DNA from 3 places in the Brevibacterium ammoniilyticum genome. Region 3 is predicted to be linked to each of the others. Evidence: riboswitches for the same ligand, from Rfam matches in the RefSeq annotation. Region 3 holds a riboswitch; each other region holds the start of a gene.
The links. A riboswitch is a leader RNA that binds a small molecule or an ion and turns the genes downstream of it on or off. The one in region 3 is predicted to bind thiamine pyrophosphate.
Positions count from the first base shown of each region.

Region 1: linked by a shared signal. The riboswitch ahead of AAHA49_RS11355 (TenA family protein) and the one ahead of AAHA49_RS12610 (ECF transporter S component) in region 3 are both predicted to bind thiamine pyrophosphate.
Region 2: linked by a shared signal. The riboswitch ahead of thiM (hydroxyethylthiazole kinase) and the one ahead of AAHA49_RS12610 (ECF transporter S component) in region 3 are both predicted to bind thiamine pyrophosphate.

Region 1 covers NZ_BAABNP010000008.1:172,703-174,962, forward strand. Annotated here, with positions in the region: gene AAHA49_RS11350 (ATP-grasp domain-containing protein) at 31-1,065, shown strand; TPP riboswitch at 1,075-1,177, shown strand; gene AAHA49_RS11355 (TenA family protein) at 1,175-1,858, shown strand; gene AAHA49_RS11360 (hypothetical protein) at 1,904-2,260, shown strand, end outside.
Region 2 covers NZ_BAABNP010000002.1:153,762-156,021, reverse strand. Annotated here, with positions in the region: gene AAHA49_RS02740 (sugar ABC transporter permease) at 1-1,020, shown strand, start outside; TPP riboswitch at 1,330-1,431, shown strand; gene thiM (hydroxyethylthiazole kinase) at 1,419-2,260, shown strand, end outside.
Region 3 covers NZ_BAABNP010000010.1:66,315-68,574, forward strand. Annotated here, with positions in the region: gene AAHA49_RS12605 (universal stress protein) at 1-733, shown strand, start outside; TPP riboswitch at 773-881, shown strand; gene AAHA49_RS12610 (ECF transporter S component) at 907-1,527, shown strand; gene AAHA49_RS12615 (ABC transporter ATP-binding protein) at 1,527-2,260, shown strand, end outside.

The DNA.
Region 1 (2,260 bases), on a different contig from region 3:
CAGCAATCCGAACCGATGACACGAGGCTCCATGCGCACCCATCAGCTGCCCGTCGCCGACCGTCCCGCGGTCTACATCATCCACGACAATCCCGAGTGGATTCCGCCCTTCGCCGAGGCGCTCGCAGCCCAGGGCGTCGAGTTCGTCGAATGGCTGCTGCCGGGGTCGACGATCGACCTCTCTGCGGAGCCGCCGGAGGGGATCTTCTGGTCCCGACTCTCTGCGTCCTCGCACACCCGCACGGACCCGCACGTCAAGGATTACGGCCGGGCCGTACTCGCGTGGCTCGAGGCCGCCGGGCGCACGGTCGTCAACGGCGCGGACGTCTATGAGCTCGAGGTGAGCAAGATCCGGCAGCATCGGGAGCTTGCGTCCCGCGGCTTCGACGTTCCCCGCACGGCTGCGGCGTTCGGATCCGGTGCCCTCGCCGAGGCGGCCGCCGACTTCGCTCCCCCGTTCATCACGAAGCACAACCAGGGCGGCAAGGGCCTGGGTGTGCGGCGGTTCGATGCACAGGCCGAACTCGATGCTGTCATCGCCGACTTCGGTCCGGGAGGGGCGAACGAGCCGGTCGACGGCATCACGCTCGTCCAGGAGTACCTCCAGCCCGCCGAACCGTTCATCACCCGCGCCGAGTTCATCGGCGGACGCTTCCACTACGCGGTCGCCGTCGACGTCTCGGCCGGCACGTTCGAACTCTGCCCCGCCGACGCGTGCGAGATCCCAGGCGCGGGCAGCGCGGGCGGCGCTGGCAGTGCGGGCGCGCCCTTCGCCCAGTTCACCCGGCGGGAGTCGATCACCGCCGAGACCCTGCTCATCCGCCGGCTCGAAGCGCTCCTGCGCGATCTCGGCATCGACTTCGCAGGGGTCGAGTTCATCGAAACCGCCGACGGCCGGCAGGTCGTCTACGACATCAACACGAACACGAACTACAACTCCGCGGTCGAGGAGGCCGAGCGAGCGGCCGGACGCCAGCCGGCGGCAGCCCGGATCGCGAAGGTCCTCGCCGACCGCCTCGGCGAGGTGACCGAAGCGCCGGCGGGTGCCGCAGTTCCGGCGATGTGAGATAGTCTCGAACCACCACAGGGGAGCGCCGAATCCGGCGCTGAGAGTGCGCACGCAGACCCTTACACCTGATCCGGGCAATGCCGGCGGAGGAAGTTGGAGGACACGAATGATCACTGTGCCAGCAGGCGGTGCCGTCGAGGCGCTGCGCAGGTCAGCCGACGAGGATTGGGCGGCGGCCGTCGGTCACCGGTTCGTCGAGGAGCTCTTCGCGGGCACCGTGCCCGACGAGGTCATGGCGACCTATCTCATCCAGGACTATCAGTTCTTCGAGGACTTCCTCGCGATGCTCGGCGCGTGTGTGGCCCACGCCGACCGGATCGAGGCGAAGCTGCGGTTCGCCCGTCAGCTCGGGTTCCTCGAAGCCGAAGAGGATTCGTACTTCATCCGCGCCTTCGCCGAGGTGGGGGTGAGTCCCGCCGACTACGCCGACCCGGTCCTGCTGGCTCCGACCGCGGGCTTCCGGGACGTCATGAAGGGGGCGGTCGCCTCGGCGTCGTACCCGGATCTCCTCGTCGTCCTCGTCATCGCCGAATGGCTCTACCTCGACTGGGGTGAGCTGGAGCGCGAGATGCCCACCCGCGACGTCCACGTCGGGTGGATCGACCTCCACCGCGGTGAGGACTTCGCCGCGTGGGTGCAGTTCCTCGTCGACGAACTCGAACGCGTCGTGCCTCGAGGGGACGACGCCGAGGCGGTCGCGACCCGGGACCGGCTGACCGCGCTGTGGGGACGAGCCGTCGGGCTCGAGCGCGCGTTCTTCGACGAGGCGTACCGGTCTCAGGACTCGTAGACCTCGGCGGCCGCGGCACCGCCCCTCCCGTGGCACGATTGACCGATGAACGATTCGCCCGCCGTCCCCGACTCCGACCGCATTCCCTTCGGAGTGTTCAGCCCGGAGATCATCGAATCCGTGCCGCCGAAGTTCTTCCCAACCATGGTGTGGGGCTACTTCGAAACGGAGGACTCGGACGGGGAGACCGGCTGGATCGAACGGACCTCGGACGGGGCGTCGTACTCGACGATCCTCGCCCAGATCTCCGGCTTCCTCGTCGAAACCGAGGCCGCGAATACGTGGGTCGACAGCGATGACGGGTCCGAGGACCACGCCGACGAGACCGCTGAGCCCGAGGACCGCACCCTGTCCGATCTCAGCGGCGACGTCCTCGTCGAGGAAGCCTCGGCGGCACTGTCC
Region 2 (2,260 bases), on a different contig from region 3:
CAGGTCGCCTACCTGGCGATCCTCGCGCTCGGCATCAACCTCATCCTCCTCCTCGGCGAGATCGACCTCTCGCTCGCGCAGCTCGGCGGGCTCGCGGCCTCGGTGCTCGGTGTGCTCGTCGTCCGGCAGGACGTGCCGCCGGTCATCGCGCTGACGATCATCCTGCTCCTCGGCCTCGTCGTCGGGGCGATCCAGGGCTGGTTCTTCGCCGTCGTCGGCATCCCCGCCTTCGTCGTCACCCTCGCCGGCCTCCTCGCGTTCACGGGGCTCACCCTCACCGTGCTCGGCACCCAGAAGAACCTCTCGATGGCCGACACCTTCGCCTTCGACTTCGCCAGCTACTACTTCCCGGCGATCTGGGCGTACGTCTTCGGGGCGATCGCGGTCATCGGGTTCGGTGCGGGGCTCGTCTACTCGAAGCTGCGGCGCCATGCGCAGGGACTGGACAGTGCGAGCTGGCTGGCCGTCATCGTCCGCATCGTGCTGCTCACGGCGATCGTCTTCGGCTTCCTCATCCTCGTCAACCAGGACTTCGGTCTCGCCCTGCCGTTCTTCCTCATGATGGTCATCGCGATCGTCATCGACCTCGTGCTGCGCAAGACGCGCTACGGGCGTTCGATCTACGCCGTCGGCGGCAAGGTCGAGGCCGCGCGGCGGGCGGGCATCCCGGTGACATGGGTGCGCATCAGCGTCTTCATGACCGCCGGCGTCCTCGCCGCACTCTTCGGCTTCGTCAAGGCCGGAGTGACGACGAACGCCGGATCGACGCTCGTGGCGACCCAGGATCTGCTCAATGCGATCGCCGCGGCCGTCATCGGCGGCACCTCCCTCTTCGGCGGACGCGGCACGGCCTGGGCGGCGGTGCTCGGCGCGTTCGTCGTCGGCGCCATCAACAACGGCCTCTACCTCATCGGCTTCAACTCCGACGCGCAGCAGATCATCACCGCCCTCGTCCTCCTCACCGCCGTCGTCATCGACGCGGTCAGTCGGCGCGGCCAGCGTTACGTCGGCAGGGGATAGTCGCCGAAGCGGACGGACGGCAGCGTTCGAATTCACCGAGACCGCCTCTTCGCGTCGAGACCGCGCCTCCAGGCATTCGGTCTCGCTCATCTACGCGGGCACGATGCGCAATCCCGTGGGCCGCTGACGCGGAGAGCGCTTCGGGCTCACTTCGATCTCGAGGGCACAGTTCACGAACTGTGCCCTCGAGATCGAAGTGAGCTGGAGGACTGTGCAGGCGCCGAGGCGGTCCGGCAGCATCGCCCGCCGCGTGGCCCGCGCATGCGCTGCCCGCGTCGCCGCCGCCTCGGCGCTCCTGATACAGTCGAAGGCAATGACATGGGGTGCCCGGGGAATCGCGCCGGGCTGAGAGGACACCCATCGAACCTGATCTGGGCCATGCTAGCGAAGGGATCGTCATGACCGACCTCGATCTGTCGTCGGCGCACGCACGTCTGCGCGCGTCGAACCCGCTCATCCAATGCATCACGAACACCGTCGTGCAGCAGTTCAGTGCGAACGTGCTGCTCGCTGTCGGGGCGTCTCCGGCGATGCTCGACCACGACGCCGACGCCGCACAGTTCGCCCACCTCGCCGGCGGGCTGCTGATCAACTTCGGCACGGCGACGAACCAGCAGTTCCTCGCCGCCGACGCCGCGATCGAAGCCGTCACCGCCGATGCGAAACCCTGGGTCCTCGACCCGGTGAGCATCGGTGCCGCCGATTTCCGCACCACCCGGATCCGCCGGGCCGCTGCCGCCGGACCCACCGCGATCCGCGGCAACGCCTCGGAGATCGCGGCACTGGCCGGCGCCGGTGCCGGCGGGCGCGGAGTCGAATCCACCGACGAAGTCGACGCCGTGCTCCCCGCCGCCGCCGACCTCGCCCGCGCGACCGGCGCGATCGTCGCCGTCTCGGGTGCCCGTGACGCCGTCGTCGCCCACATCGACGGGGTCGACCATGTCGCCCGCATCGACGGCGGACACGCGTTCATGCCGCTCGTCATCGGCACCGGGTGCTCGCTCGGCGCCGTCACCACCGCCTACCTCGCCGCGGTCCCTCCGGCGGGGACGAGTTCGCAGGCCGGACCGGCAGGCGTGGGAGCGCTCGAGAGGTTCACCGCCGTCGTCGCCGCCCACGCGCATTTCGCCGTGGCCGGTGAGGCCGCCGCGACCGGGGCACTGGGTCCGGGCCGGTACGCCATGAACTTCCTCGACGCCCTCTTCACCACCGACGACGACCGCATCGCCCGCTCCCGCGT
Region 3 (2,260 bases):
GGCCTCGATCCCCTCCGAACCCGAGGACGAGGCCGCGATGCGCGGAGCGGAGAAGCTGCTCGCCGAGGCGGCCGACCTCCTGCGCGACCATCCCGGACAGGTCACTTACGCCGCCGAGTCCGGCGACGCCGCAGGCGTGCTCGTGCGACTGAGCTCGAACGCCGAGGTCCTCATCGTCGGCGCCCGCGGTCGCGGCGGCTTCATCGGCCGCATGCTCGGCTCGGTCTCGACAGCCCTGCCGCCCCATTCGCACTGCCCGACGATCGTCGTGCCCAAGCACTCCGCCCGCCGTGAGGACTCGAGCGGATCGGTCGTCGTCGCCGTCGACGGCTCCGAGGCCGCCCGGATCGCGATGTTCACCGCCGCCGAGGTGGCCTCCTCCAGGCAGACGGGCCTCGAGATCGTCTCGGTGCTGCCGGCCGGTGAGGAATGGCTCTACTGGTACCCCGATCTCGAGGTCGGCGGGGATGTCGCAGACCGTCGGCAGAAGCAGCTCGAGACCGCCCTCTCGACGGAGGCCGATGCCCTCGGCGAGCAGTTCCCTGGTCTGCCGATCTCCACCTCGGTGGTCGTCGGGGATGCGGTCTCGATGCTCTCGGAGGCCACGAAGCGGGCCCAGCTCACGGTGCTCGGCACCCGGGGCCGCGGCGCGGTGAAGTCCGCGCTCCTCGGTTCGGTCTCCCGCGGAGTCCTCCACCATGCCGAAGGCCCGGTGATGATCGTCCCCAGCTGAGACGGGCCTGCGGGCCGGTGGTCGTGTTGTACAGTGGTGCCCACACGACAGGGGAGCGCCAGCAGGGGCGCTGAGAGTGCAGATGATGCTGCAGACCCTCGAACCTGATGCGGTTAGCACCGCCGAAGGAAGTCGAGACTCTTCTACCCCTCCTTGAGATACGAGGAGGCACAATGCCGAACACCACCGCGCCCGCGACATCCGCACCCGCGTACACCCAGGCCCCGCCGACGAAGAAGTGGCGGGTCGTCGACTACGTCGTCACCGCCGTCCTCGGCATCGCCGTGGGCCTGATCTTCTGGGTGCTCGCGGCGAGCTGGAAGGTCATCGAACTCGGCTTCCAAGCCTTCCCGCCCTCGATCGGGCTCATCGCCGGCCTGTGGGTGCTCGCCGGTCCCTTGGCCGGGGCGATCATCCGCAAACCGGGTGCCGCGCTCCTGTGCGAGGTCCTCGCCGCCCTCGTCGAAGGCGTCCTCGGCTCCCACTTCGGCTCGACCGTGCTGCTCTCGGGCTTCATCCAGGGCCTCGGCGCCGAACTCGTCTTCGCGGCCTTCGGCTACCGGAAGTTCACCCTGTGGGTGACGACGCTGTCCGGTCTCGTCGCAGCGGCCTTCATGGCGGTGAGCGAGAACATCCTCTACAACGCCGAATGGCAGCTGACCTACCAGTTCGCCTACGCCGCATGTGCGATCGTCTCCGGCATCGTCATCTCCGGCATCGGCGCCTGGTATGCCTACCGCGCGATCGCGAAGACCGGGGCGCTGAGCTCGTTCGCCTCCGGCCGCATGCGCTGATGGGTCTGCCGGTCCGCGCCCGCGGCTTCTCGTGGCGGCACGCCGATCGGGACGCTGCCGCGATCGGTCCCCTCGACCTCGACATCGCCGCCGGAGAGAAGGTCCTCCTCCTCGGCCCGTCAGGGGCGGGGAAGTCGACGCTGCTCCATGCGATCGCCGGGGTCCTGCCCGTCGAGGCCGGAGAGTCCACCGGTGAGATCCTCATCGGCGACGATGCCCCTGACCCCCGCCGAGGTGTCACCGGGCTCGTCCTCCAGGACCCCGATTCGCAGGTGATCTTCTCTCGCGTCGGCGACGACGTCGCCTTCGGCATGGAGAACCTCGGCCTGCCGGTCGAGGTCATCGACGAGCGCATCGGGTCGTCGCTGGCCGCGATGGGCCTCGACCTGCCCACCGACCATCCCACGGCGGCGCTCTCAGGGGGCCAGAAGCAACGTCTTGCGCTTGCCGGCATCCACGCGATGGCGCCCGAGGTCATCGTCCTCGACGAACCGACGGCCAACATCGACCCCGCCTCGGCGGCATCGGTGCGCGATGCCGTGCTCACGGCGGCCGCGGTCACCTCGGCGACGATGATCGTCGTCGAGCATCGGGTGAGCCTGTGGGCCGAGTTCGTCGACACCGTCATCGTCCTCGGCCGGGACGGACTGCTCGCCCAGGGCAGTCCGGTCGCGGTGTTCGGTGATCCCGAACTCGCCGAGGCGCTGCGGGCCTCGGGCATCTGGCTGCCCTC